Regions from separate parts of the Brevibacillus sp. AF8 genome, predicted to be linked through region 1. Evidence: riboswitches for the same ligand, from Rfam matches in the RefSeq annotation. Region 1 holds a riboswitch; each other region holds the start of a gene.
What was found. A riboswitch is a leader RNA that binds a small molecule or an ion and turns the genes downstream of it on or off. The one in region 1 is predicted to bind lysine.
Positions count from the first base shown of each region.

Region 2: it holds a riboswitch for lysine, as region 1 does, so the genes downstream of both, KB186_RS10730 (amino acid permease) here and dapD (2,3,4,5-tetrahydropyridine-2,6-dicarboxylate N-acetyltransferase) in region 1, are expected to answer to the same signal.
Region 3: it holds a riboswitch for lysine, as region 1 does, so the genes downstream of both, KB186_RS20290 (aspartate kinase) here and dapD (2,3,4,5-tetrahydropyridine-2,6-dicarboxylate N-acetyltransferase) in region 1, are expected to answer to the same signal.

Region 1 covers NZ_JAGQDN010000003.1:330,281-340,127, reverse strand. Annotated here, with positions in the region: gene KB186_RS07950 (hypothetical protein) at 1-1,539, shown strand, start outside; gene KB186_RS07945 (hypothetical protein) at 1,600-1,794, shown strand; gene KB186_RS07940 (EcsC family protein) at 1,817-2,662, shown strand; gene KB186_RS07935 (GNAT family N-acetyltransferase) at 2,637-3,185, opposite strand; gene KB186_RS07930 (flavodoxin) at 3,254-3,694, opposite strand; lysine riboswitch at 3,835-4,024, shown strand; gene dapD (2,3,4,5-tetrahydropyridine-2,6-dicarboxylate N-acetyltransferase) at 4,116-4,826, shown strand; gene KB186_RS07920 (aspartate aminotransferase family protein) at 4,841-6,055, shown strand; gene KB186_RS07915 (N-acetyldiaminopimelate deacetylase) at 6,059-7,192, shown strand; gene KB186_RS07910 (hypothetical protein) at 7,466-8,065, shown strand; gene KB186_RS07905 (DUF4912 domain-containing protein) at 8,178-8,540, shown strand; gene KB186_RS07900 (glycoside hydrolase family 73 protein) at 8,654-9,292, opposite strand; gene KB186_RS07895 (DUF1885 family protein) at 9,403-9,831, opposite strand.
Region 2 covers NZ_JAGQDN010000006.1:42,682-52,528, forward strand. Annotated here, with positions in the region: gene KB186_RS10700 (aminotransferase) at 1-1,116, shown strand, start outside; gene KB186_RS10705 (aminoglycoside phosphotransferase family protein) at 1,464-2,375, shown strand; gene KB186_RS10710 (TolC family protein) at 2,447-3,502, opposite strand; gene KB186_RS10715 (hypothetical protein) at 3,716-3,862, opposite strand; gene KB186_RS10720 (hypothetical protein) at 3,855-4,046, opposite strand; gene KB186_RS10725 (hypothetical protein) at 4,183-5,055, opposite strand; gene KB186_RS10730 (amino acid permease) at 5,274-6,722, opposite strand; lysine riboswitch at 6,835-7,020, opposite strand; gene KB186_RS10735 (DinB family protein) at 7,105-7,599, opposite strand; gene KB186_RS10740 (CGNR zinc finger domain-containing protein) at 7,768-8,325, shown strand; gene KB186_RS10745 (inositol monophosphatase family protein) at 8,358-9,158, opposite strand; gene KB186_RS10750 (alpha/beta fold hydrolase) at 9,423-9,847, shown strand, end outside.
Region 3 covers NZ_JAGQDN010000017.1:68,179-78,025, forward strand. Annotated here, with positions in the region: gene KB186_RS20270 (ABC transporter ATP-binding protein) at 1-292, shown strand, start outside; gene KB186_RS20275 (ABC transporter ATP-binding protein) at 294-1,007, shown strand; gene KB186_RS20280 (DUF2164 domain-containing protein) at 1,131-1,382, shown strand; gene uvrC (excinuclease ABC subunit UvrC) at 1,421-3,202, shown strand; lysine riboswitch at 3,305-3,492, shown strand; gene KB186_RS20290 (aspartate kinase) at 3,724-4,965, shown strand; gene KB186_RS20295 (YslB family protein) at 5,015-5,467, opposite strand; gene KB186_RS20300 (succinate dehydrogenase cytochrome b558 subunit) at 5,896-6,507, shown strand; gene sdhA (succinate dehydrogenase flavoprotein subunit) at 6,527-8,284, shown strand; gene sdhB (succinate dehydrogenase iron-sulfur subunit) at 8,303-9,052, shown strand; gene KB186_RS20315 (MarR family winged helix-turn-helix transcriptional regulator) at 9,619-9,847, opposite strand, start outside.

The DNA of each region.
Region 1 (9,847 bases):
GAGGCCCAAAATTACCCGAGCATATTTAATGGGGAAAAGGCTGAGGGAGAACCAGTACCAAGCGGCGGACAAACGGCGATTTTTGGAATGATGGGTTCACACGACTTTACTAGTTCTGTACCGGGCACTTGGAAATTAACAAATAAGTCCACGAATACAGAAATGAGGTCTGTTCAAGAAACCATATTTTCGACGGGGACATTGTTGACGGGGCAGTACGAGCTCCTCTTTGTTCCTGATGATACTACCATGTCACCTTGGATGACGATGATTCAAGTAGGCGTTGCAGAGCTGTACATGGGGACAGATGCAAGTGGTCAAAAGCTCACGCAAGATCAGAAAATAACAGCTCCAGCAGCACCAGGGAAGGTTCCATTGTATTCGCCAATCCCAGGAAGATGGTCGGTGAACGGAACCGGACAAACCTTGACAGACGCGCAGCACTTTGAGGTGGACATTCCTGAGAGACTGGCCGGAATCACAATCGCTGTTACCTTTGAGCCTGTTTCGGGGCAAAAAGAGACATCGTCTATGTGGGGCGATACTTCGGCGACAACGGTTCAAATACAAATACCAGGTGCACCTAATGCCTGCGGCCCTGCTAATGGAAATGTCACGATGGATGTGTTGATGCAGCAGAACGAACAATCAACACCGACGGTAGAAAAGATGAACCTGTATTCCTCTGATAATACAATCAAGCTGTATCAGAATCCTGTTCATGTGATCTGGCTGGCAACTGCTGCCGAACACATCAAATATGGAAGTGAAGCGGATGATGATGAAGGGCCGGGTGTATGGGCGATCGATAATGTCATTGCCGACGAGAGCAAATTGAGCTGGGATCACACGGCATTGCTGTTGTCCGGTTACAAACCAGGTCGCTACAAAGTCAACTACTATAGCAAAAGAGACCCGTCGCAGGTATGGTGCGGCTACGTTCAAGTGATAGAAGATTCGCCTCCAATCAAGTCGTATCCGTCATGTGAGCCGGATGATACAGGTGTAACTCCGCCAAGTTCGCCACTTCTTCTTCGAAGCGAGAGCGGGAAGGAATACCGGGACGGACAAAAGATTACCGTGAATGCAGGCGATAATCTCGAAGAATGGGAAGACTTAAGACTGATCGCTACTCATGCTGAGCTTGTCGGATCCAAAAAGATCAGGGATAAGAGCGAAAAGAAGTCCTACTATATGCCGAAATTTGAATGGAAACATGGAGAAATTGGTATTGGTGCCAATCGGAAGCACAGTAACGGTACCATTTCCTCAGAAAATCGGATCGAGATCTTTTTCGGGGAAGAAGAAATCGCCAGCATCAAGCCAAGCAAAGGTGATGGCGACGATGGTGAGGGACTTGAATCACTGAATTTGAAAAGGTATATCGATACGGATAAGCCTGGGGAATACAAGATCAAGGTAACGAATACGCTCACCAATAAAACCTGCACAGTTATCAACTCCAAAAGAAAGCACACCAAGAAAACCGATGAAAATGAGCGTAATGAAACATTGACGATGACAATTGAAGTAAAGTAGGTAGGAAGACCCCCTTGCAATTTGGCATGGGGGTTTTCGACTACAAGGGGAGGAAGTCCTGTGACAAATGAGCAGAAGGCAATCCTAGAAAAGTTCGGCTTTCGGATCGAAGGAGAGCAAGTGAAACATTTGAAGCTGGGGATCGTAAGACATAAAAGAGAGTTCGTCTGTCACGCCACGTCAGAAGAGTTGCGGGACTATATCAAGTCCGTCTTGCGCAACCAATGTCAGTGGAAGCGAGGAGAATCTGAGTGAGCAGCCAGGGAGGTTATTGGTGTTGAAGGAGTCTAGGGAGACATTGGTTACGGCATTACACGAAGTGGAGGCTTGGGAGAAGGACCAGAACGACTTGTGGTTCTGGGAAAAGCTTGGCAGACTTCCTTTTGTTTTGTTGGATCGGATTACGCCTGCATTCGTTCAGGAGAAGCTGGGAAAAGCCGTAGATGAAATGGCAGCCTTTCTTGAAACAGGTGGAACTTATTTGGTGCAGGATGAACCGATATACAAGCGGTTTGGCAAACGATTAGAGGGACAGGGCACTTCTGTTATTGGCAAGGAGGAGATAGCCGCTGTTCCGCTTACGATCATGAATGAAGTCGCCATGGAGTTGAAGGATTCACGTGCGAATTTTGCCACGGTACAAGGTGCGACGACTGGCTTCGGGGGGATATTTACCCTTGCGATCGATATCCCGTTATTGATGGGGACATCCCTAAAAGTTTTACAAGAGATGGCGCTTGCCTATGGCTATCGACCGGAAGAGAAGAAGGAGCGGCTGTTTGTCGTCAAATGCCTGCAGTTTGCTTCATCGGACATCGTAGGGAAAAAAGCGATACTCGCTGAGCTCTCCCGCTTTGATGACCCAACTGCCCAGAGAGAGGTAATGGCGCAATTGCAGGGATGGCGTGAAGTCGTGGTAACGTACACAGAAAACTTTGGGTGGAAAAAGTTATTTCAAATGGTGCCCATTGCGGGTATTTTGTTCGGGGCGTATTTGAATCGCTCAACCGTACAGGATGTCGCCGAAGCGGGGATGATGCTGTACCGCAAACGGCGCATCCTGGAGCGGCTGCGCGATAGCGAAAAGAGTGGGGAGATTACAAAGACCACTCCTCAGCTGTAAGAGCGTAGATAAGATGGTCCTCCCATACGCCGTTAATTTGTAAATAGCGTAACGAAAGGCCTTCATGGCGAAAACGGTTTTTTTCCAAGACACGAATGGAGGCTTGGTTGCGAGGCATTACAGCCGCTTGTACCCTGTGTAGCCCAGCATCCGTGAAAGCAAAGCGAAGGGCAAGATTTACGGCTAATGTCGTATAGCCTTTGCCATTGCACGCCTGATCCATGAAGTAACCAATCGTTGCATTTTGCCATGCGCCGCGTGCCACATTTGACAACGCAATACGCCCAATCATCTTTCCGGATTCCCGGGAGAATACGCCGAAAGCATAGGCCGTGCCACGTTCAAAATCATTCTGCGCTTGTGAAATCTGTTCTTGCTGTACTGGGAGGGTCAGAAATGAAGCGGGGCGGATCGGTTCAAATGGTTGGAGAAAGTCATGATTGCGCAGCCGAAGCTCTAGGAGCTCGGCTGCGTCTTGTTGGTGGAGAGGCCGTAAGAGAATCTCGTCCGTATGTAGTGTCATGAGATCAATCCTCCTGAAAAAGTTGGATTGATAGTATAGCATATGCCAGAGTATTTGGGAAACACCGATTATCCGAGCAATTCAGCAAACGATACCCCAAATGCTTTGCAAGTTTCCACTTCTTTTGCAGTAGGAGAAAGCTCGATTTTCAATCCTTCCATTGGTGTTTCTGCTCCCCGTTCGCTCGCCTTTTTCAGCAAAATATCAACTGCTGCACCGACATGCTCATAAGCGGAGTCGCAAGAGCCAAAAGCAACAACCTTTTTCCCGCTAAGGTCAATGTCGTCCATTTCCTCATAAAAATCCATGCATTCATCTGGGAGTTCGCCGTCGCCCCATGTGTAGGCGCCAAGCAAGATTCCGTCGTAAGCCTCGAGTTCTTTTGCGTTTGCATCCATCACTTCTTTTATCTCCAGCTCAGCACCAGTGGAACGAATACCTTCTGCAATTGCTTCAGCAATTTCCTGTGTATTCCCTGTCATGCTCGCGTAAACCATCAAAATGCTCATAAAACGTAAACCCTCCAATTGGATAATGAGTATCATTCTCAATAAATAAAATAATGAAAATGAGAATCGTTGTCAATAACTTTTTTCTTATTGCCACGTTTCATTGATTTTGGTAGAGTTAAATAAAATTATAATAATGTACTCTAAATAGAGGTGCGCCGAAGAAGAGTAAGTCTTTTCGCAATCTGCCAGGGGGCAGGAGAAGGAAGAAAGGCTAAAGCGCCGAAGCTTATGCTATGCCCCTACGTAGCACAGGCTGGGGTGTCTCATGAAAAATGAACATCCTGTCACAAGGGACCTTACGTCTTTTTGTGGAGCGCTATTTATTATTTGCTTCTGTAGTATCAAGAGCAATGAGATAGCGAATGCACTCATTGCTTTTTTTGATTTACCATGCTGTTATTTTGAGGAGGATGTAACAATGAATATGATGGATGCCAACGAAATTATCGCGTTTATCCAAAAAAGCGAAAAGAAAACACCCGTGAAAGTATATGTGAAAGGGAACCTGGAGGGAATCGACTTCGGTGCGAGCTCCAAAGCTTTCATTACTGGTCCTACTGGTGTTGTTTTTGGTGAGTGGAAAGAGATTGAGCCAGTGCTCGCTGCTAACGCAGACAAAATTGAAGATTATGTAGTAGAGAGTGACCGTCGCAACTCCGCCATTCCATTGCTGGATACAAAAGGGATTCAAGCGCGTATTGAGCCAGGCGCAATTATCCGTGACCAAGTGACAATTGGTAACAACGCGGTCATTATGATGGGTGCTTCCATTAACATCGGTGCAGTTATCGGTGAAGGTACAATGATCGACATGAATGTTGTAGTAGGTGGACGTGGAACTATCGGGAAAAACTGCCACATCGGTGCGGGATCGGTTATCGCGGGCGTTATCGAGCCGCCGTCTGCACAGCCAGTTGTTGTCGAAGATGATGTTGTCATCGGAGCAAATGCAGTCATTCTGGAAGGTGTACGCGTAGGAAAAGGTGCTGTCGTTGCAGCGGGCGCTGTCGTCATTGAAGATGTACCTCCATACGTAGTAGTTGCGGGAACGCCTGCACGTGTGATCAAGCAAATCGATGAAAAAACTCGTTCCAAGACAGAGATCAAGCAGGAGCTACGTCAGCTGTAAGGGAGAGAGTGCACATGGACTGGCGTTCGCTCGATGAACAATATATCGTCTCCTCTTACAAAAGACTTCCGATTGCCATAGACAAAGGCGAAGGAAATTACTTGTACGATACGAACGGGAAGAGTTATCTCGACTTGTTTACCGGACTCGCGGTAAACGTTTTGGGGCATTCTCATCCGCGCATTGTACAGGCTCTGCGTGAGCAGGGAGAGCGCTTCTTGCATATTTCCAATGTATTTTTAAACAAGCCGGCTATTCGTTTAGCCGAGCGTTTGGTTGCGAACAGCATCAGCGGTAAGGTGTTTTTCACCAACTCTGGTGCAGAGGCCACAGAGTCTGCCATCAAGCTGATTCACAAATGGACAAAAAATGAGGGAGCTGGTCGTGAAGGCATCGTTGTCTTGCGCAACAGCTTTCATGGGCGAACACTCGGAGCAGTGCGTCTGACGAGGCAGGCTCACGTCTATCAAGACTTTCCTCAGCCAGCTTTTCCTGTTTATGAATTGGATGTGGAGGACACGGCAGGATTGCGAGCGATTTGCCAGGAAGCAAGACCCGCTGCGGTCCTCATGGAGCCAGTATTGGGTTCTGGCGGTGTCGTACCGTTATCTGAAGCGTTCTTGCGAGAGGTAGCTGCGATCTGTGAGCAAGAAGGTATGCTCTTTGTCATGGACGAGATCCAGACAGGAATGGGCAGAACAGGAAAGCTCTTTGCTTATGAGCATGCAGGCGTAACGCCAGACCTTATCCTTTTTGCCAAAGGTATAGGAGGAGGGCTTCCCCTCGGCGGTGTCATCGCTGGTCCAAAGCTGATGAATCAGTTCAAACCAGGGGATCACGGAACGACATTCGCACCATCGCCACTGTCTGCTGCCCTGGGGAATGTCGTGTTGGACGAATTGCTTGATCCAGCCTTCATCGCTCACGTAGAAGAAGTGATTGCGTACCTGTGGTCGGGCTTGGAAGCGTTGCGAACGCGCCTTCCGGATCAGCTGCAATCCCTGCGCGGAAAAGGCTTGATGGTTGGAATTCCGCTCTCTTCCACCCCGGAAGAGGTAAGCCACTTGCAGCAAGCATTGCTTGACGAAGGAATTCTCGTTGACGTGACGCAGAAAACGATTGTTCGTCTGCTTCCGCCACTGACGTTGACCAAAGCCGATGTGGACCGTTTCCTTGCCGTGTTTGAGGAGCAATTAACAGCAAGAACAAGTACGAAAAAGGAGGCGTAGACCATGACGACTTCCTTGTTTACACAAATTCGCCGAGACCTGCACCAAATACCGGAGCCAGGCTTCGCTGAAGTGAAGACGCAACAATACTTGCTCGATTATTTGAAAAAGCTGCCTCAGGAGCGAATCGAGATCAAAACGTGGCGGACAGGCATTTTGGTCAAGCTGGCAGGAACAGAGCCAAAACGATTAATTGCCTGGCGGACGGATATGGATGGCCTGCCGATCGTAGAGGAAACGTCCTATCCGTTTCGATCGCTTCATGAAGGATACATGCATGCTTGCGGGCATGACATGCATATGGCAATTGCTCTTGGCCTCCTGACGCATTTTACCGAGCATCCGATTGCAGATGATTTGTTGTTTCTCTTTCAGCCGGCAGAAGAAGGCCCTGGCGGTGCTGAACCGATGATGGAAAGTGAAGAGTTTGCAGACTGGCGACCGGACTGCATTTTTGCCCTGCATATCGCGCCGGAATATCCAGTTGGTCATATTGCGACGAAGCCAGGAATTTTGTTTGCCAATACTTCTGAGTTGTACATTGATTTGGTTGGCAAAGGGGGGCATGCAGCCTTCCCCCACAAGGCGAATGACATGGTGGTTGCAGGAAGCCATCTTGTGACTCAGCTTCAATCGATTATTTCGCGCAATATCGATCCATTGGATTCGGCCGTCATAACGATTGGCAAGCTGGAGAGCGGGACGAAGCAGAACATCATCGCGGAGAAGTCCAGGCTAGAAGGGACCATCCGAACCTTTTCGATGGAATCGATGGCACTCGTCAAAAGCCGCATTGAATCTCTCGTAAAGGGAGTGGAAATAGGCTTTGATTGCCAGGCAACGATTGATTACGGTGTTGGCTACTGCCAGGTTTACAACGAGGAGCAGCTAACGACAGACTTCATGCAATGGGTACAGGAACAATGTGCAGAGGTAACTCTCATTACCTGCAAGGAAGCCATGACCGGAGAAGACTTCGGTTACTTTTTGAAAGAAATCCCCGGCTTTTTGTTCTGGCTGGGTGTGCAAACGCCGTACGGCTTGCACCATTCCAAAATTGAGCCGAACGAAGACGCGATCGAGGTTGCTGTTCGACTGGTCTCCCGGTATTTTACATGGCTTTCGCAACAGGAGTAGCAGGTGTCAGGAACAAAAAAAGAGTGGCTGGATAGCCGCTCTTTTTTCTGTGTCCTTCCCGCCCGTATTCTGGTCAAGGGTAAGAAGTAGTTACTAACATCTCTGTGTATAAGTCTTTCTTCCTAAGGTTTTTGTGCTTGTGGATAATGTGGATATTGTTGAAAAAACTTATCAGGGCAGCACAACTATTTCCTTTTCCAAACGTATAAACTAGGGAGAAGAAATTCCGGAAAAACAAGCGCTGCCGCGCACACATACAGGAGGATTATTGACATGAAAAAAGCATGGTTGTCGGCCTTGTTGGCGTTGACTGTAGCAGCAGGGGTGGGGAGCACTACTGCGCTTGGAGAGGGTGCGATGCGCGTATTCTTCGGCGCAGAAACCGTTGCGAGTGAAATGCCAGCATCCAAGGCCGAATCGGTTGAATCAATAGTGAACAAGCTCGGTGGTTTCGCCGATTACGATCAGCAATCTGGCAAATTGCAAGTGATTAAGCCAAACGTAAATATTATTGTGGTCGAAGGGATTCAGCAGACCCGCAATAAAAATGTTGTTTTCAGCAACCCTGTCAAAGGATACAGCGACAAAAATGTGCCTCGTACGTTTAACGTATTCGTAGAGGTTGATGACGCGCCTGTAGCCAAAGACCTGCGCATGCAACTTGTGTTGGTCGGACCGGACGGCAAAGAAGTGTCCAAAGGGAAAGAATGGAAATACTCCACGCAAAATGCAAACAGCTTCTATTTTTCAGAGCCTTTTGTATCTACGAAACTCGAAGCATACGGCACTTATAAAGTACAAGTTCAAATGAAATCCGAGAAATTCACTTCTTATGTAACCGTCGGAGAAAATACATTTACAGTTGGCCGCTAAAAATTATGGCTTGGATGCGTTTCCACTTTGCATGTCCCCGTGCTATAATATACGGAAAAGCCAATATACTTGGTGATAGCAAGTACATGAAAGAAAGGAACGATGGGAGCGAATGGAGACAAATCCCCCGCGATCGTCCACAGATGTAGAAGGCCCGAGTATACGCATTGCCTGGAAAGATGAACAATCCATTCAGGCAGAGTGGAGCATGACGAAGGAGTTCGAGCAAGAAATAGAGCGAAAGTTTGCTATTCCGTTTGCTGAACTGCCTTTTGTCCTACGCCTTTTTGATGTGACGTACCGCAAAGAGATCCGAAATGATGGCACTGACCTTTACACTGATTTTGATATCAACCACCGTTCTTCCGAATGGATTTTGTACGGAGTGACGCAAGGATTGGAATATTGCGTCGATCTGGGAATTCGGATGGTGGACGGAAGGTTTTATTCGCTGTCCAGGTCTCAAATGATTTGATCAACGTGCTCGAGCAACGTTACGACTGAGGCAACTGCATTTTTATACGGAACAGCCCCATTACCCACGATATTTGCTAGTGGAAATGGGGCTTTTGATTGTTATTTATGGACTCACGGCTTCTCTCGCTGTTTGTCCAGCAGTCGCAGGGCAACCGCTAAAACAGCCCATACTGGCATTGGTTCATCTAACTTATCTAGCCATTCAGGGGATGTCAGCAAGCCCTCCTGTAGCGCACGATTGCCCAGATCCAGTTTCCAGGGAGGTAACGATTGTGGATCTTCTGGAACGAATTGATCGTACTGGGTCAAGTTGTACGTCTGAATGAGGCGCGTCAGTTTTTCAGCATACGCAGGATCAGTAGCGTAGCCGGCTTCTTCTAAGGCTTGCGCGGCTTGTGCGGGAGTTGTGGCTGCCAGCACGTTTTTATAAGCGGGCTTACGTAAAAATTGGGCATGGTCTTCCATGGATTGCTGGTAATTTTCATAAGCGCGGAACTGGGAAGTACGTATAACGGTCTTTCCGTTTTCCACCTCTTTGCTTTCGATGGTGACAGAGCCTGCAGGTCCCACTCCCTTTATTCCAAAGAGGTTGTACGAGGATGTTCCAGTGGCAGGGTCAACAGGTACTTTTTCACCCCAACCAGATTCGAGTATGGCTTGCGCTATGATAATGGAGGGGAAGAGACGATCGTTCAAATAAGTCTTCCTGGCATGGTCAGCAACCAACTGAATAAAGGCTTGCGCATCCATAAGCTCACCTCTTTCCTCTCTTTGTTATTCGTATGAAAAAAAGAGGTCAGAGGGAATAGGCCTGAACATGAAAAACAGTCGAAATTTCTCGACTGTTTTTCCATTTTTCTTTATGGCTTTCGAGGTTGGAAATATTGAATGCGCTTGTTGAAGAGGTGGAGCTCTGCTTTATAATCACGTGCCAAGTATCGACAGTACTCATTTGCCTTGTTTTTATCGCCATGCGTCGCAGATTCAGGGAGGGACACTTGTATGTAGTGCTTTTCGGAACCGTTTTCATTTTTGCTCCCGACTCCAACAACGATGGCTTTGTACATATTAGGGTCTTTTCCTTTGAGAAGGAACCATGATTCCTTTCCTTCCGGGCGTTCTTCTAGGGTGTAGGGGAAAGCGGCGTCAGCATAGGTCCAGCCCAACTGCTTTCCTGTTTTTGTTGTCATGTCAACGTATCGCGTAAACTTGGCTTTCACGTCGTCAATACTTGCAGATGCTGCGGTAGAACCATCAACGAAATAGATGTAGGCCGATTGAAGTTTCACGACTGCACTCACTCCT
Region 2 (9,847 bases), on a different contig from region 1:
GGCATTCGCCGCTTTTTCGATTTGGCAGCATCGATGGAGGGAGTCATTTCTTTAGGGGTTGGGGAGCCTGATTTCGTTACTCCTTGGCGCATGAGAGAAGCTTCGATTTCTTCGCTGGAGCGTGGACATACAGCTTATACATCCAATGCAGGTATGCTGCCATTGCGTGTGGAAATTCAGAAATACTTGGAAGAACGTTTTTCTGTCAGCTATCATCCAGAGACAGAAATTCTCGTGACGGTCGGTGCCAGCGAAGCGATTGATATCGCACTGCGTGCTATTCTCGATCCGGGTGATGAAGTATTGGTCGTGGAGCCTTGCTATGTCTCCTATGAACCAGTTATTCGCTTGGCTGGTGGTGTGCCGGTTTTCCTGAAAACGACGATGGAAAACCAGTTTAAACTGACACCGCAAGAGCTGGAGACGCACATTACCGCACGTACAAAAGCAATTATTTTCTGCTATCCAAATAACCCGACCGGGGGGACTATGACGGCTGAAGAGTGGAAAACACTTTTGCCGATCATCGAAAAGCACGACCTCATGGTGATCTCCGATGAGATTTATGCCGAGCTTACCTACGGTCGTATGCACGATAGTATCGCAGCTCTGCCAGGGATGAAAGATCGGACGATCCTGATCTCCGGTTTTTCCAAAGCATTCGCGATGACCGGCTGGCGTTTGGGATATGTCTGCGCGTCACCTGATTTGCTCGCAGGCATGCTGAAAATCCATCAGTACACCATGCTGTGTGCTCCGACAATGGCTCAGATGGCTGCATTGGAAGCCCTGCGTCATGGACGGTCGGATATGGAACGAATGATCGAGAGCTACCGTCAGCGCCGCAATTATGTAGTAGATGGATTCCGTCATATCGGATTGACTTGCCATGAACCGGATGGAGCATTCTACGCATTTCCGTCTGTTGTTTCTACAGGTCTCAGCTCTTCTGAGTTTGCGGAGAAGCTGCTGATGGAGGAAAAGGTAGCTGTTGTACCTGGAGATGTGTTCGGCGAAAGCGGAAAGGGACATATCCGTTGCTCTTATGCGACATCGATGGAGCAGTTGAAGAAGGCGCTGGAACGTATGGAGCGCTTGATGGGACGACTGTCCTAACATTTTCCGGGAAATAAAGGGGGGGCGGCTTTCAAGCTGCTCCTTTTTTTACGAGTGGTTGTGGTGGGGAAGAAGCGCATTTCCAGTCTACGCTTCGGCCTACGCCCCGCAAGGGGGGATTCACTGGCCGCCTCGGAAAAAATGGTGGGAGCGCTTCAAACGTAGAAGTTTCGATGAAGTGTTTCATAGGTGAAGCTGAAATTCCCTACCATTTTTTCCAAGGCTGGGATGGGCTCCAGAGGCGCTTGACTGGAAATGCGCTTCTTCTTACGCGGCTGTGGGAAGGGAACAGCTTGAAAGCAAATGCAAAAGGATGTTTTGAAGGTTGTTCGAGGAGGGTTTTCCTAATGATTTCACTGCCAACCCATTTTACCAAAATAATTACGGGCGTACATAAAGAAGCGGGGTGTCTCTGGCTGGATTCCTTTCATGAGTTGATTGCAGATTGCGAAGCACGGTGGTCATTAAAAGTGCTAGAGCCATTTCCACTCTCCTATAATTTTGTCGCACCAGTTGTGTTGAAGGATGGAACAAACGCAGTACTGAAGCTGGGAGTGCCTGGCGTGGAATGGCAAAGAGAGCTGGCAGCGATTCGGGGTTTTGCAGGGCGGGGAATGGTGCAGCTTCTCGATGCTGACGAGGAAAAAGGGATGATGCTTTTGGAGCGCATCATGCCAGGAGAGACACTGGACAAGCTGAGTAGCGAAGACGAGCGAATTCAATGCTTGGCGGACGTAATCAAAAGAATGCATACACCCATTTCGAGGGTTGGCAAGCTTGCGTCGAGATTCCCGACGATAGCAGACTGGGCTGTGGGACTGGAACAGATTCGCCCCCATTTCCAAGGGGGGACAGGACTAATTCCTGAGCAAATGGTGGAGCAGGCCATGCAATGGTACAAAAAGCTTCTCCCCACACAAAAAGAACCGTGCTTGCTGCATGGTGATCTTCATCATGAAAATATTTTGCGTGCAGAAAGAGAGCCGTGGCTGGCAATTGATCCGAAAGGACTGATTGGGGAGACGGAATACGAGGTGATTCCGTTTTTGCTGAACCATTTGCCAGAGGATGGGCTAGAAGAGGTAATGAAACAGCGGGTCGATGGGCTGACGAAGGCGCTGTCCTTGCAAAAAGAGAGAGTGTTAGCATGGGCGTATTGCCACAGTGTGCTGTCAGCTTGGTGGTTCATAGAGGATTTTGGTGCAGACGGTGGGCGTTTAGTGATGCCGAGAGTTTTTGAGAGGCTGTTAAATGAGTAAAGGCTTCACCCTGTGGGATGAAGCCTTCTTTATTTTAAATGAATAAATGAGATTTTTCGTGATACGAAATATTAATAGCCAGTTGACTGATTCAAGGTGGCAGCAGCGAGATTGTATTGGTAAACCGATTCGATTGCTTTTGTTTCAGAGTCAAACAGGTTTGCTTCGTCTTCCATCAATTCTTTCATCGATGCTTTCCCTAATCTATATTGATCGATTGTTGCCTGATAGCGCTCCAATGCGGTTTCTTTCTTTGTTGTACTTTCCTCTAATGCCTTTTTCGCTGCGAGTAGCTTCGTATAGTTGTCACTTACCTCTTGACCGATTTTCTTCTGTGTTTTTTGTTTTTGCAGTTCTGCTTTTTTGTGCTCATTTTTTGCGATTGTACCTTTATGTGTGCTGAGAGCGGAATACTCTGCCGTGTAATCAATTCTAACTTGGGCAAAGTCTATTTCTGCTTGTGCCTTGATCATCTCAGGACGTTTTTCAAAAGCTTTTGCTTGCCATTGCTCCAGGGAAAGCAGCTCGTCCTGAGTCAGATCAGTGGAGATCATTTTCCATTGTCTGTCTGCTTTTTCGTTCAATAAATCGTTGAGCTTGGCCAATGTTTGTTTGTAGCTGGCTTCAAGGGCAGCGAGATTTTTGTGAGCTTCTGTTTCTTGGGAGTCCAACCAGTACTGTCTTTGCAAGCTTTTCTTTTGCGCTTTGATTTTGGCGTCTAATGATTGGACTTCGAAGAATGCTTTTTGCACTTGCAATTGAACGGTGTTTTTTTGCGTATTCAGGGCGACTTCATCGACAACCACTTCTTTGACCGCTTTGGCAGCGTCTTCGAATTTCTTTTTGGCATCAGCCAGAGTCATGATGTCAGCTTTTTTGATTTCTTCTTTTTCTCTCAGTGTAATGGAGGTTTCGTACTTCGTAATATCTAATTCAAGCCGAAGCAGCTCCAGATCGACGCTGTTCTTTATTGCCTGTTCGACTGCGAAATCTAGCGACAAAGGGGAAACATCCGTCTGTTCAGCAGTGGCCACAAGTGGAGCAGCCAGAGCCAAATGGGCGCCACCTGTGAGGAGAGAAGTGACTAATGTTGTACTGTAAATGTGTTTGAAGAGCCTGGATTTCATGGGGCAACCTCCTGATCATATATAAAAGAATTTGATAACGATTCTCATTATCAAATCCATGAAAAGTATATATTTCCAACTGAATTTCGTCAATAAAAAAATGTTTTTCACCATGTTCTTGGTCGAAATCAAAAGGAATCCCCTTCCGGAAAAGGCAAAAGGAGCATCTGCCTGTTTCCCAGAAGGGGATTTGTTTTTCTAATGGGAAAAGAACTATTCTTTGTCCCTGTTTTCTTTGTTTTCCGCAGCCGACTTGGCAGTTTGGTTCAATGTCCCTTCCTTTGGTGTAAGGGAATAACCATGCATATTGCTTCCGTTATAACCCATGTCAGGCTTTTCTTTTGAGATACGATCAGTCATTTGCTTCCCCCTTATTTTGTCCAGTGGGTGTAGAGTCTTGCTGCACATACGGATTGTCGATGTCATTTGGTTCCTTGTCCAGATTGGTACGGATCGCGAGGATTGGACTAGTTGGAGGTTGAGCGATCAGTCTGTCATCCAGTTGCTTAAAATCAGGCAGGTCGTTTTCGCGATTGTCATCCATGTTCGTCTCCTCCTTTACGGGTTAGTATGTCCACCATCTGCCTGTCAATTTCCTAAACTGGAAAAGGAAACGGCACACAAAAACAGCCCCAGTCCCAGAGAAGCTCGGGCAGAGGCTGTAGATCATCTTTGTGCAGTTAACTCGTTTTCTTGGACAGGATCTTCATAAAAGAGGCAAGATTCGTTTGAAGCAATGGTGTAAAGGAAGAAAAGGAAGCATTTTCAGCGAGCGTATTCATTTGACGAACAAATTCCGTGGTGTCCTTTGTATTTACATTCTCAAAACGGTTAGTGATTTTAGTATTTTTTAAATCAGAGAGAAGTGTAGCTTGTTCGTTCCGGTATTGTGCGATCCAGTCTGGACGATGTTGCAGCTTTTTGACGAATTGAATCAGCATGCTTACTTTCTCTGTTTGATTGGTGGTAGCCGCTTGCATTTTTTTGTAGGCTTCCGGGTCATATCGTTCCATCAGTTTGGACGGATTGACATAGTCGTCCGGCGCCCCATGTGGTTTTTGCGGAAGCTCTACGTAGCTGACACTGCCAGTCGCAGGGTCAACTTTTCGTGTTTTGGCAACGCTAGCGAGCAGATGGAGGGTATCCAAAAATTCAGCAGCATTTTTTTCATCAGCCATGTATTGGTCTGCCAAATATTTGCCTTGGGTTAATCCGACCTCTACCAAAGCAGCTCTTTCTTCATCCGTGTAGGTGGATTGGGAGTTGAAAAAATTACGTTCGAGGATCTGATCAAAGGCCTTACGAGCTTCAGGTGGTTTATCTGCGAAAATTTTATCCAAGCGCTGGTTAATCTCTGTGCTAAAGAAAAATTGGACGCTGTGGTGTTCGATGGCATCAGCAGGGAGCTCGCGTGCTTTGTGAGAACGAAGATCTACTGTATCGTACTCGGGCAATCTGGGCAATTCTAAACGAGTTCCTGTCACCATTTGGGGTGCAAGTTGGTTAGTGGATAGCTGGGGGGGTAGGTAGCGGTTATTCGATTGGATGTGCATGTTCTACTCTCCTCACATGGATTCATGTTCAGTCGTGAAGGCAGGAGATCATGGTTACCTTTTATCAGATGACTAGTATGAGTTGCGAGAACGGAAGGAAACGGATCTCTATTGCTTCTTTTCTATACTATCGGCTCTTTTCGGGCAATTATTAATATACTGTTTAGCATGAAAAAGGACTCCCGTTCAGATAACGGAAGTCCGTATTTTTTCTTCGATTATTTCGTGTATTCATCCATGCTGAAGTCAACTTGTTCAAGAGGGACGAGCTTTGTCTTTTGCGTGACTTTATAAGCGAGCCAAATGATTAAGAACAGAGGCAAACCAATGTAAGAGACCGCGACGCCATACCAGTCGATCGTTCCACCCAAGAATGCGGAGTAATTTTGCCCCAAAATAACGATACAGCAAATGATGAAGGCAAAAATCGGTCCAAACGGGAACCACTTTGCCCGATAAGGCAATTCGCTTAAGTCACGGCCCTGAGCGATAAACGCTTTGCGGAAACGGTAGTGACTAATGGCAATTCCCAGCCAAGCGATGAAGCCTGACATACCAGACGCATTCAAAAGCCATACGTACACTTCGCCTTCCCCAAACAGAGAGGACAGAAAAGCAAGGGCGCCGATGAGCGCAGTCAAGATCAAGGCATTGATAGGTACGCCATTACTTGTTACTTTTGCGAACCATTTTGGTGCTTTTCCTTCCTTCGCCAAGTTCCACAGCATGCGTGTAGATGCGTACATGCCAGAGTTACCAGCAGACAATACAGACGTGAGAATAACGGCATTCATGACGGATGCTGCAAAAGCAAATCCGGCATTTTCAAATACAATCGTAAACGGACTGATCGCAATATCCGTCAGGTCGCCACTGATCAGATTTGGATTATCGTATGGAACCAACAACCCGATGATCAAAATAGCGAGGATGTAGAAGAGCAGGATGCGCCAAAAAATTTGACGGATGGCCTTCGGAATGTTGCGGGCGGGGTCTTCGCTCTCTCCAGCTGCGACACCAACCAGCTCCGTCCCTTGGAAAGAGAATCCGGCAATCATAAAGACACCGAGCAGGGCCATGAAGCCGCCATTGAATGGCGCGTCGCCTTTGGTGAAGTTTTGGAAGCCAACTGCTTGACCGCCCATAATGCCAAAAATCATCAACACACCGACAATAATAAAGATGATAACCGTTATTACTTTAATCAAGGCGAACCAATATTCAGATTCTCCATAGGCTTTCACAGACAGGAGATTCAAGGCGAACAGCAATCCGAGGAACAAAGCGCTCCACACTATCGCTGGGGTATCCGGGAACCAATATTTCATAATGAGTGCGGAAGCTGACAGCTCGACGGCAATGGTAATGGCCCAGTTGTACCAGTAGTTCCAACCGAGAGCAAAGCCGAGAGATGGATCGACGAACCGTGTGGCATACGTCGAAAATGAACCGGAAACAGGCATGAAGGCGGCCATTTCCCCCAAGCTAGTCATTAAAAAGTAAACCATGATACTAATGGCGAGATAGGCGACTAACGCTCCACCTGGCCCGGCGGAATGAATCGAGCCTCCGCTCGCGAGAAACAATCCCGTCCCAATCGACCCGCCAATGGCGATCATCGTCAGGTGTCGGGCTTTTAAACCACGTTGCAATTGATTTTGTGACATAAGCTGCTTGCACGACCTTTCTTGATTTTTGAGAAGGAAGGTCGGAAATTAAAAAACCGCCATAGCCAAAAAATGGCATAGGGCGGTATCATCCAATCCCCACCAAGCCTTCACTGAAGATAGCTCACCACGTTTGCTTGGCATGCAAACGTGACAGTTCTGCCCCTTTCGAGTACAGCCCCAACCCAATCGCACAGAGACGCGATATGAGTTTCGGCGGATTTTCCTTACCTGGAGTCATTGATTTTCTCTGAATCTCGTACAGGATGATATAAAAGCCGCGACCTCTATCCTCACCGTGAAAGATGAGGATAACATGTATGAAATTATGTGATTCATCAAATATAAAGGATTGTTCGGGATTAATCAATGTGAAATTTTGTTATTCAAATGAGCGTCTGGCAGGCCAAGAGCCTTGCAGCTTGCGAATTTGGACAATTTGTCCCGTATGAAACGCATCATGCAAGACAAGACTCATGACGTTTTGGTAAATCGGTGTATAGGTAGCCTTCTGGTTTAACTCTTCATCCGTCAGCAAGGAAAGCTGTTCATGAATGTTGCGATGGACGCTTTCCATTCGCAAAAGGGTAGCTTGCCAAGCTTCTTCGTCATCAGGACCGCCGGATGGGGTGAAGGTATCATCGTTCGTCTCGGCAGAGCCATGAAATTCGGTGTCCAAAAGACGATGCAACAGACGTTCTTTGTAATACAGAAGATGACTGACGTTTTCCCAGATTGTGTTAGCTGCTTCTCCTACAGGGCGCCAGCTAGCCTCCGCTGCTGATACTCCGGAAAGCACTTCTTTTAAGGGGGGATACCAGTCTTCCTTGTCATACGCACATTCCCATCCGTGCAAAAGCAATTCCTTCCGATTCATACGCTTCCTCCTCGTCTGTGAAACAGATTGATGAAACGCTATAATAACAGTAAGAAATGAGTGTGTAACCAGTTAATTTAATTACGGTGGTTACAAATAGAGATTACCATATCCTGTATGGTCATACAAGAGAGAAAAATGAAGGGTTTCGTCAGGAGAGATGATGCCATGGACTGGCTTTGTATCGATTTTTTAAATAGTGATTGGAGGGATTGGCGCGGTTCTGGTCGTTGGGAAAATCGTCTGGAGAACCAGGAATGGCTGTCATCCTTTTTGCAAACATACAAGCTAACCGCTCCGCTACCTATGGATGAGGAGTATGCCGCGTCTCTTTTGCAGTTGCGCGAACGTTTGAGACGTATGCTGGAAACCGTTGTGCATGGGGACCGATTCCAAGAGGAGGACCTTGTGGAATTGAACAAAGTATTGGCCCTCGCCCCATTTCATAGGCAGGTGTTGTTTGTAGAGGAGGAGGGCGGCTACAGGCAAAAGCAATCTAGCTCAACAGAGGGCTGGCCGCTCGTGATGGCACAAATTGCTGCTTCTTTCGCGGAGTTGCTTGCCCCACAGCATCTTGAGCGAATCAAAATATGTGACAACGAGGATTGCCGCTGGGTGTTTTATGATGAAAGCCGCAACCGGGTGCGCCGCTGGTGTGATGACAAAATGTGCGGAAACTTGATGAAGGTCCGCCGTTTTCGTGAACGGAAAAAGGAAAAAGGGTGAAGCGCTAAAGCTCACCCTTTTTATCTGTTCATTTATGAAGCTGGGGTCAATTGGACCAGCTTAGGGTAGATGGACGAACCTGCTGCTACGATGCCTGAGCTTTTCCAGCAAAAATCGTTTCCTTGTGTATCAGTAATTTTGCCTCCGGCTTCCTGAACCAAAAGTGCACCAGCCAGCCAATCATACACCCCTTCACCATATTCCCAGTAACCGTCGAGTCGCCCGCACGCCACATAGGCCAGATGGAGTGATACTGCGCCTTGCATGCGGATGGCAAAAGCCTCTGGCATCACTCTTGTCAAGGAATTTGCTGTATACTTACCGACCAAGTGGTTCATTGGCTCGGAGGAAGCAAAGAGTGTACCTAAAATGCACTCACTCAGCTGCGATTTGGCTGAGGTACTGATTTTTTGTCCGTTTAGAAAAGCTCCACCCCCGTCAATTGCTGTAAACAGTTCATCACGGCATGGATCATAGACAAAAGAAACAACTGTGCGTCCTCCGTCAATCAGGCAGAGGGAAGTAGCCCACATCGGCATATTTTGCAGAAAATGAACTGCTCCATCGATTGCATCCATCACCCAGTAAGGACTTGCGAATTCAGGCTGTTCCTGTGCAGCCAGATCGAATTCCGCGTCAGAGAATTCATAGGTGGGAAAACGCTCGGATAATGATTGCTTCAATCGAGCTTCAACCACGGCATTTACCTCTTCAAAGCGTTTAGCCATTGCTTCCTTGCTGTGGCAGGGCGCGCCTTTTTCAAATTCCACTAGCAGCTCCTTTCCAACACTTCTTACCAGTTCCTCGCAAAATTGCACATCTTGTAGATTCATAACAATTCTCATCCCTTCTCTTTTTGGTAAAAATCGAGTAGTTTCCTTAATGGTTTCCATACTTTTCAGCAAGTTCAGGACCAAAATCAGTCTCAGTCTCGATATGCTGCACGAGAAATTAAGTAGTATGTTTGAATACTACTATGAAAGGATTAGTTCGTCAACACCACGAAAATGTCGAGATTCACAAGTTATGCACATGTGCAGAGTGTTTGAGACATAATAAGTAGCATCATACGTGGGAACGGAAATGAGGTGGGTAGGATGAGTCAAACACGCAAAAAATGGTTACAGGCACTGGTATTGGTGACACTAGGGGCGATTTGTCTGGCTATATGGTATTTGCAGCCATATCAGCCCGATCAGGCAGCGTTAACGGCCATGCAAGGCGGTGAAGGGATTACGGTCATGGATACGAATGACTGGATTATCTTCCAAGGCGGGGAATCACGCGAACCGGGACTCATCTTATATCCGGGAGCACTGGTCAAACCGGAGAGCTATGCTCCGATTGCCCGTGCCTTGGCAGGCTACGGCTACCATGTTTTTCTCGCGCGAATGCCGCTGAATTTGGCCGTAAGCGATATGACGCGAGCGACACAAGTATTGAAGGCCTACCCAAATAAAACGTTTGTCATCGGAGGACATTCGCTCGGTGGTACCATGGCAGCTGAATTCGCAGCTAACCA
Region 3 (9,847 bases), on a different contig from region 1:
ACGTCTGGAGATTGCACGGGCACTGGCTACTGAACCAAAACTCTTGCTGTTGGACGAGCCTGCTGCCGGAATGATCGAGACCGAGACGAAAGCACTCATGGAGCTGGTCAAAAAAATTCGCGATGACGGGACGACTGTCCTGTTGGTCGAACACGATATGGGATTGGTCATGAATCTGTGTGAAAAGGTCGTATGTATCAACTTTGGGGTCAAAATTGCTGACGGTACCCCGGCAGAGGTACAAAACAATCCAGATGTGATTGAAGCCTACCTCGGCAAGGAGGACGAATAAGATGCTGAACATCCAAAACTTGACGACCTCCTACGGTCAAATCAAGGCGATTCGTGGGATTACGCTGAAAGTGCCTGAGGGCAAAATCGTCTCGCTGATCGGTGCGAACGGAGCGGGCAAAACCACAACCATGCGTACAATCGCAGGTCAACTGAAGCCAGAAGCAGGGACGATTACGTTTTGTGGTCAACGCATAGAGGGCTCGAGACCCCATCAAATCGTAAAAGCCGGACTGGCGTTGGTTCCAGAAGGGCGTGCGATCCTCGGAAAGATGACCGTTCTGGAAAACCTGGAAATGGGTGCATTCCAGCGCAACGATGCACAAGGCATCAAGGACGACATGGAAAAGATGATGATCTGGTTCCCCATCCTCAAGGAGCGGCTTTCCCAATTGGGAGGGACGATGTCTGGTGGTCAACAGCAAATGCTAGCCATTGCCCGCGCATTAATGTCTCGACCGAAGCTGCTGCTTTTGGACGAGCCGTCGATGGGCTTGGCTCCTATCGTGGTGGCGGACATTTTCAAGGTAATCAAAGAAATCAATGCGGAAGGTACGACCGTTCTTATCGTGGAGCAAAATGTCAAACAGGCCCTCAAAATTGCCGATTTCGGGTATGTGCTGGAGGCAGGGCAAATCGTGTTGGAAGGCACAGGAGAATCGTTGTTAAACGACGAGCGTGTAAAAGAAGCATATTTGGGCGGTCGCAAGCACTAGGTCTGCCTATAAAAAACTGTCGCCATGGAATGAGGCGGCAGTTTTTTTCGTATTGATTCCATGGTACTATGAAGGGTAGAACGTATATTCTCTTATGCGAAAAAGGGAAGGAAGCCGGATACGATGCCAACCAAATTGACGAGAGAGCAAATGGAATATCTTGTTCATCAAGTACAGCGTTACTATAAAGAAGAACGGTCAGAGACACTCGGTAATTTGGAGACGGAAGAGTTGATTGCCTTTTTTTCAAAAGAGCTCGGTCCCTTCTATTACAATCAAGGGGTGCAAGACAGCCGCAAGCTGCTGGTGGAACGGATGAGTTCCTTGGAAGATGAACTGTATGTATTGGAAAAGCCAATTCACAAGAATAAATAGATGCAAGGCAGATATAGAGCAAAGAGGAGGGAGCAGCCATGAACAGCTCCTTAAAAGATAAACTGGCCGTCCTGCCAGATAAGCCAGGCTGCTACCTGATGAAAAACGCGAGCGGGGAAATCATTTACGTAGGAAAAGCCAAGGTGCTGAAAAACCGCGTCCGCTCGTATTTTACAGGCAGTCATAACGGGAAGACGCAGCTGCTGGTCAGTGAGATCGTGGATTTTGAGTACATTGTGGTATCCTCAGCGATCGAGGCGCTCATCCTCGAGTGCAACCTGATCAAAGAGCACGATCCGCGCTACAATGTCATGCTTCGCGATGACAAGACGTATCCGTATATCAAAATTACGAATGAGGCGCAGCCACGTCTGGAGATTACCCGTAAAGTATTAAAAGATAAAGCCAAATATTTCGGTCCATATCCGAATGCCGGAGATGCCTCCGAGGTAAAGAAGCTGCTGGATCGCCTCTATCCGTTGCGAAAATGCCGCAATATGCCCAAGCAGGTTTGTCTTTACTACCATTTGGGGCAATGTCTTGCGCCCTGTGTATACGAGGTATCGGCTGAGGAAAATCAGCGTTTGGTGGATGAAATCAGCCGGTTCCTCGATGGTGGCCATGAGGAAATGAAGCAAACCCTTACGGAAAAAATGCTCCAAGCCGCAGAAAACATGGAGTTCGAACGAGCCAAGGAATATCGCGATCAGATCAAGAGCATCGAAGCGGTGATGGAGAAGCAGAAGATCACGTTCACCGATACGGTAGACCGCGATATTATCGGGTTTGCTGTGGAAAAAGGCTGGATGTGTATCCAGGTGTTCTATATGCGAAAAGGGAAGATGATCGAGCGTCAGACGACTTCCTTTCCATACTATGGCAGCGAAACCGAAGACTTCATGTCTTATGTGAGCCAGTTCTACTACGATAAGCAAAATGCGCTGCCGAAAGAAATTTTGCTCCCGCAAGAGAGTGAACCAGAGCTTTTGAGTGAATGGCTGGGCATCAAAGTCCATGCGCCGAAAAGAGGCAAAAAGCATGAGCTCGTGAAGATGGCTTCCGAGAACGCCCGCATTGCTTTGCAGGAGAAGTTCGCCCTGATGTCTAAAGACGATGCTCGGACGGTCCAAGCGGTGCATAATCTTGGTCACATTTTAGGGATTCCGGTTCCTCATCGAATTGAAGCGTTTGACAACTCCAACATTCAAGGAACAGAGCCTGTGTCTGCGATGATTGTCTTTACAGACGGGCGCCCTGACAAAAAGGAATACCGCAAATTCAAGATCAAAACCGTCGAAGGACCAGATGATTACGGCTCCATGCGAGAAGTCGTTCGGCGACGTTATTCTCGCTTGCTAAAAGAAAACCAGCCAATGCCCGACCTGATTGTGATTGATGGTGGAAAAGGCCAAATCAGTGCGGCTATGGACGTTCTGGAAAACGAGCTCGGTCTTTATATTCCTGTCTGTGGACTCGCGAAAGACGAGAAGCACCGTACTGCTCAGCTCATGTACGGAGATCCGCCAGAGCCTGTGAATCTTAGACGTGACAGCTATGAGTTTTATTTGTTGCAGCGCATCCAAGACGAGGTCCACCGTTTTGTTATTACGTTCCATAGACAATCCCGGACCAAAACGATGCTCTCGTCGCAATTGGATGAGATCCCGGGTATCGGTGAAAAGCGGCGCAAGCTGTTGTTCTCTCATTTTGGCTCTTTGAAGAAAATGCGCGAGGCGACCGTCGAAGACTTCCGCCAATTAGGGATCGGCGACAAGCTGGCAAAAGAAATCATCGGGCATCTGCGCAAGCTCGACACTTAGCAAATGTAACTTTTGGAGTAACCTTTAAAAAGGAATTGATCCATTTTTAGACTCATGATATAATCCGATTCAAACAGAATAGTTAGCCTCACTTCCATTATGGAGTGAGGTAGAGGCGCGAAAACCAAGAGTACCACCCTGAGATCGGGTATCTGTGAAGGGGACGGGAAAGGGGAATTCGCCGAAGTGTGGAGGGAAACCCGCTTTTCTCCATGCTGGGCCTGCGTTGAACAAATGCAGGACTGTCATCTGCACAATGACCAATTGTCAGATGGAGAGCTATCTCACGGTGTGTCAATGTGAGTTTTGATGGTGATAACTGTCAATCTTCGTTGTCCGCGTGTATTGGGAGGGAGGAACCGGTATGTCGAAACAGTAGGCAGCGGCAGGTCTTATTCCTTGTCGGTGCCTTTTTTGTAAAATAAAAATGCAAGACTTTTCCTTATAGAGAAAATAGTGAAAAACCATACGATACGAGATAAATACCAACATTGGATATGAGAAAAAGGGAGAGAAGCCGCATGGGGTTGATCGTGCAGAAATACGGAGGCACCTCTGTAGGTACCATTGAGCGAATTTTACGAGTTGCGGATCGAATTATCAGCTACAAAGAGGAAGGACATGATGTGGTAGTCGTTGTCTCTGCGATGGGGAAATCTACTGACGTATTGGTAGACATGGCCAAGCAGATTAGCGCATACCCATCCGAGCGTGAAATGGATATGCTGCTGACCACGGGGGAGCAAGTATCGATCGCGCTTTTGTCGATGGCCTTGCATACAAAAGGCTACGACGCTATTTCTCTTACGGGCTGGCAAGCTGGAATCACCACGGAGGCGATTCACGGAAGAGCGCGGATCAAGCAGATTGATCCCGAGCGGATTCAATCCGAGCTCGGACGCGGTCGTGTGGTCATCGTGGCAGGATTCCAAGGGATCAGTGACGAAGGTGAAATTACGACGCTCGGCCGCGGTGGATCGGATACATCTGCGGTTACACTTGCAGCGAGCTTGAACGCTGAGAAATGCGAAATCTTTACAGACGTGTCCGGGGTGTATACAGCTGATCCACGAATGGTTCCAGCTGCGAGCAAGCTGGATACGATCTCGTATGATGAGATGCTGGAGCTGGCGAACCTCGGTGCAGGGGTTCTTCATCCTAGGTCAGTAGAGGCTGCGAAAAAATACAAGGTAAGGCTGGTCGTCCGCTCCAGCTTTACTGCCGAAGATGGTACGTACGTTGAGGAGGTTGCCAACATGGAAACAGGTAGAGTAGTAAGTGGAGTTGCACATGATGAAGATGTAGCCAAAATCACGGTTGTCGGCATGCCTGCCAAGGTCGGGACGCTCTCCCGTCTGTTCAATACGCTGGCAGACAACCAGGTGAACGTCGATATTATTATCCAAAGCTCTTATGATGCGACTGTTACGAATATTTCTTTTACAGTTGCAGCGGATGACCTGAAAAAAGCACTGGATACGCTGGACAGAAACAAAAACGAGCTTGGTTTTGAAAAAGTCGATTTCGAGGAAAGCTTGACCAAAGTATCCATTGTTGGCTCCGGAATGATCAACAATCCAGGGGTTGCTGCCGAAATGTTCCGCGTTCTGGCAGAAAAAGAAATTTCTATTAAAATGGTATCTACATCTGATATCAAGGTTTCTTGCGTCATTCCAGCCGCCTTGACGGAGCTGGCTGTTCGCAGTCTGCATTCGGCCTATGGTCTGGATGTTGAGGAAACCGCAGTCGTGCACGGCGTATAAAAAATGGATGCTCCCTCTCCCTTCCTTATAGGTAGAGGGGGCATTTTGTTCATGACGCCACTTGTACGGAGATACGTATGTCAGAAGAGCTTTCCATTTCGATTTTGCTAAACGTTTCTCTTTCTTTCCATTGCTCAATCATACCAGCGATGATCCCGGCTTCAAAGGAAAGACTGCATCCTAGTCTTTCTATAGACTGATAGCTAAAAATGGAATGAGTGAGTGAATAGACGATCGTTTGTTTGGTCTCCTCCACGACGTCTAGCTGGCCTAATCCGAGCCGAATAAAAGGCATAATCGGACCTGTTGCAGATTGAATGGGGATTTGGCGGCCCATATTTTTTCCTATCCAATAGAGAATATGGTTTTCACTATCGCCTAGCAGGGTACTAGTCAGCGTTTCGCGTAGAAGATGATAGCCAAGGTAGGGCATATTCATTCTTTCCGCATAGGGAATGGTCTCTGGCGGCAACAGTGCTGCAAGCTGATCCTTCTCTTTCATATGTGCTTCCCTCCTGTCTGTACTAGATTATGAGAAGGGACTCGCATTCATGACATCGTAAGAGAAAAAATAGCTGGACTAAACAAAGTTATTCTATCAATGTATTTAGTACATTGATTGTCTTGACGCTCTGTGTCGACAAGAGTACAATTGGATTTGGTCAAAGTTTTGCCCAACTTTTTCTCGTATTTTGACACATTCCGACAAATTCATTTGATCTAGTGAACGCAGTCTTTTTGTGAACGGCTTCAAGACGCTGTACATAAAATGATCGTGGCGGTTTTGCTATGTCTAATGGGTGAGGCAATGGGTTAGGATATTGGGGAAAGGTCTATCAAAACGGTCGAAGCCGTTTTGGACCGCTTGCGGTGACGCTTGACGTTTTTCACAGAATTGAGAGTTACATACATTGAAAGGGGGACCATTGTATGGCGAAAGGCCATAGCTTTCTCAGTCACAAGCTCCACTCACTTCTTGGTTTGTTTCCGATCGGGCTCTTCCTGCTGTTTCACTTGACAGCCAACTACCAAGCGACCCGTGGAGCCGAAGCTTTTAATCAAACAGTTGGTTTGATTGAAAATGTTCCATTCGTATTGGTGCTTGAATTTGTTTTTATCTACCTCCCGATCCTGTTTCACGCTGTTTACGGTCTCTACATTGCGTTCCAAGCTAAGCAAAACGTAGGGAACTTCGGTTACTTCCGAAATCAAATGTTCTTGTGGCAACGTGTTACAGGAGTCATTACCCTCATTTTTATTGTTTGGCACGTTTGGGAAACACGTATCCAAAAAGCAATGGGTGCACACGTGGATTTTGACATGATGGCAAACATTTTAAGCAGTCCTGCAATGATCGTATTCTACACAATCGGGATTATTAGCACGACTTTCCACTTCTCCAACGGACTGTGGTCGTTCCTGGTTCACTGGGGAATTACAGTTGGGCCGCGTTCCCAGCGCATTGCAACATTCCTGACTTTGGGCGTATTCGTAGTTGTAACCTTCATCGGCTTGCGTGCGATGTCGGCTTTCATTTTGTAGGGATAGGGGGACAAAACTCATGGCAAAAGGTAAACTGATCATTGTCGGTGGAGGTTTGGCCGGCTTGATGGCTACCATCAAAGCAGCAGAAAAAGGCGTTCCTGTTCAGCTGTTCTCCCTGGTTCCGGTAAAACGTTCCCACTCTGTCTGTGCGCAGGGCGGTATTAACGGTGCGGTAAATACCAAAGGGGAAGGCGACTCCACATGGGAGCACTTCGACGATACAGTATATGGCGGAGATTTCTTGGCAAACCAACCGCCAGTTAAAGCAATGTGCGATGCAGCACCTGGCATCATCTATATGTTGGACCGTATGGGCGTTATGTTTAACCGTACGCCAGAAGGTCTGTTGGACTTCCGTCGTTTCGGGGGAACCAAGCATCACCGTACCGCTTTTGCGGGTGCGACAACTGGACAACAGCTCTTGTACGCATTGGACGAACAAGTACGCCGTTATGAAGCTGAAGGTCTGGTAACCAAGTACGAATATTGGGATTTCCTCGGAGCCGTTTTGGACGATACAGGAACCTGTCGCGGGATTACTGCACAAAACATGCGTTCCGGTGAAATTCAATCCTTCCGTGCGGATGCCGTTATTTTGGCAACAGGCGGACCTGGTATCATCTTCGGTAAATCGACGAACTCGATTATCAATACAGGTACAGCAGCGTCTGCGGCGTATCAACAAGGGGTTATCTACTCCAATGGTGAGATGATCCAAATTCACCCAACTGCAATCCCGGGCGACGACAAGCTTCGTCTGATGTCCGAGTCTGCTCGTGGTGAAGGTGGTCGTGTATGGACGTACAGAGACGGTAAGCCTTGGTACTTCCTGGAAGATAAATACCCTGCATACGGAAACCTGGTTCCGCGTGACATCGCGACTCGCGAAATCTTCTCCGTTTGCGTAGACATGAAGCTGGGTATCAACGGCGAAAACATGGTATACCTCGACCTGTCCCACAAAGATCCAAAAGAACTGGATGTAAAATTGGGCGGTATTATCGAGATTTACGAAAAATTCGTTGGGGATGACCCACGTAAAGTTCCAATGAAGATTTTCCCTGCGGTTCACTACTCCATGGGCGGTATGTGGGTAGACTACAACCAAATGACCAATATCCCTGGTTTGTTTGCAGCAGGTGAGTGCGATTACTCTCAGCACGGTGCAAACCGTTTGGGTGCGAACTCCCTCTTGTCCGCAATCTATGGCGGTATGGTAGCAGGTCCAAAAGCGATCGAGTACATCAAAGGCTTGAACCAATCCTCTGATGATCTGTCTTCCACGCTCTTCGACGGCTTCACAAGCAAAGAGCAAGCGAAATACGACAGCATCCTGAAAATGGACGGAACAGAAAATGCTTACCTGATCCACAAGGAACTGGGTGAGTGGATGACTGACAACGTAACGGTAGTTCGTTACAACGACCGTCTGCAAAAAACGGATGATAAGATCGTTGAACTGATGGAACGCTACAAGAAAATCAACATCAACGATACGAATAAATGGAGCAACTCTGGTGCGGCGTTTACCCGTCATCTGTGGAACATGCTCGTACTGTCCCGCGCGATCACAATCGGTGCGCTCAAGCGTGACGAGAGCCGCGGTGCTCACTACAAGCCTGACTTCCCTGAGCGTGATGACGAAAACTTCATGAAGACGACAATGGCGAAGTTCAATGCTGAAACGACTGCGCCTGAAATCTACTATGAAGACATCGACGTATCCCTGATCGCACCACGTAAACGTGACTATACGTCTGACAAGAAGCATTAAGAGAGGAGGAAACTGATCATGGCAGAAAAATTGATTCATTTGATTATCACTCGTCAAGATAGCCCTGACAGCACTCCGTACAAGGAAGAGTTCAAAATCCCTTACCGTCCTGGTATGAACGTGATCAGTGCTTTGATGGAGATTCAACGTAATCCACTCAACGCACAAGGTCAAAAAACGTCTCCAGTAAACTGGGAATCGAACTGCTTGGAAGAAGTATGCGGTGCGTGCTCGATGGTTATTAACGGAAGACCGCGTCAAGCGTGCTCGGCACTGGTTGATAAACTGGAACAGCCGATTCGTCTTGAGCCAATGAGCACCTTCCCTGTACAGCGTGACTTGTCGATTGACCGCAGCCGCATGTTCGATGCGCTGAAACGCGTAAAAGCGTGGGTTCCAATCGATGGTACGCATGATCTGGGGCCAGGTCCTCGCATGCCGGAAGTTGAGCGTCAATGGGCGTACGAGCTTTCGAAGTGCATGACGTGCGGTGTTTGCTTGGAAGCTTGCCCGAACGTGAATGCGAAGTCTGACTTCATCGGTCCGTTTGCGATTTCGCAGGTTCGTCTGTTCAACCAGCATCCAACGGGTATGATGAACAAGCATGAGCGTCTGGAAGCTCTGATGGAAGATGGCGGTATCGGTGATTGCGGTAACTCGCAAAACTGCGTACAGGCATGTCCAAAAGGCATTCCGCTGACAACTTCGATTGCTCACATGAACAAAGAAACAACCAAACATGCAGTGAAGAAGTTCTTCTTCTCCTAATTGTTTGAAATAGATAAGGCGTGCACCGGTGATCCGGAATGCACGCCTTTTTTCCATGTCGCTGTAGTGGAGAGAAGAATATTTCCAGTCTAGGCTCCAGGCTCCGTCCTGCTGGGGTTGAGACTGGCCGCTCCGAAGGGATTTGCGGGGAAACGCAAAAGTGGTAGCCGCTTCGTCGCGTGGGCACGTTGCGTTTCTGTTGCCCGCAAATCCTTCTCCGCTGGGTGGGACTCCACAAGTCGCTACGTCTGGAAATATTCTTCTCTGTCGTGACTTACTGCATTCTTCAATCTTTTAATGCTTTTAAAACCCGTTAACACGGAAAGTTCGTAGAGGAAACAGGAGAAAAAAGCGAAGATCTTTGGTACACCGACCGAGACGCAATGCAAAAAGCGAAACACGCTCTTAAGCGTCCACCTCTGAGAAGCATCCTGAAAGGATCACTTTGGACGCGGTTTCGCTTTTTGCATGGAGTCGGGCAGTGAATCCGCCAGCGGGTGGGACAAGAATCTGAGCGTTTTCTCCTGTTTTCTCCCCACCACAATATCAACGTGCAAGGAGTTTATTCAATTCGACTCGATAACCGCCGCCACCGCCAGCTTTTCAAAGATGCTGACGAACTGCTGGAGTTCATCCTCGCTGAGGTGAGAAAACATTTTATTTAGTTGTTCTCTCCGATTCTGCTTGGCTACTTGCAAAATTTTTTTGCCAGAATCACGCAAGCTGATATAAACGACTCGGCGATCTTCCTCATCACGATCACGGGCGACGAAGCCGTGTTTATCCAAACGGTCG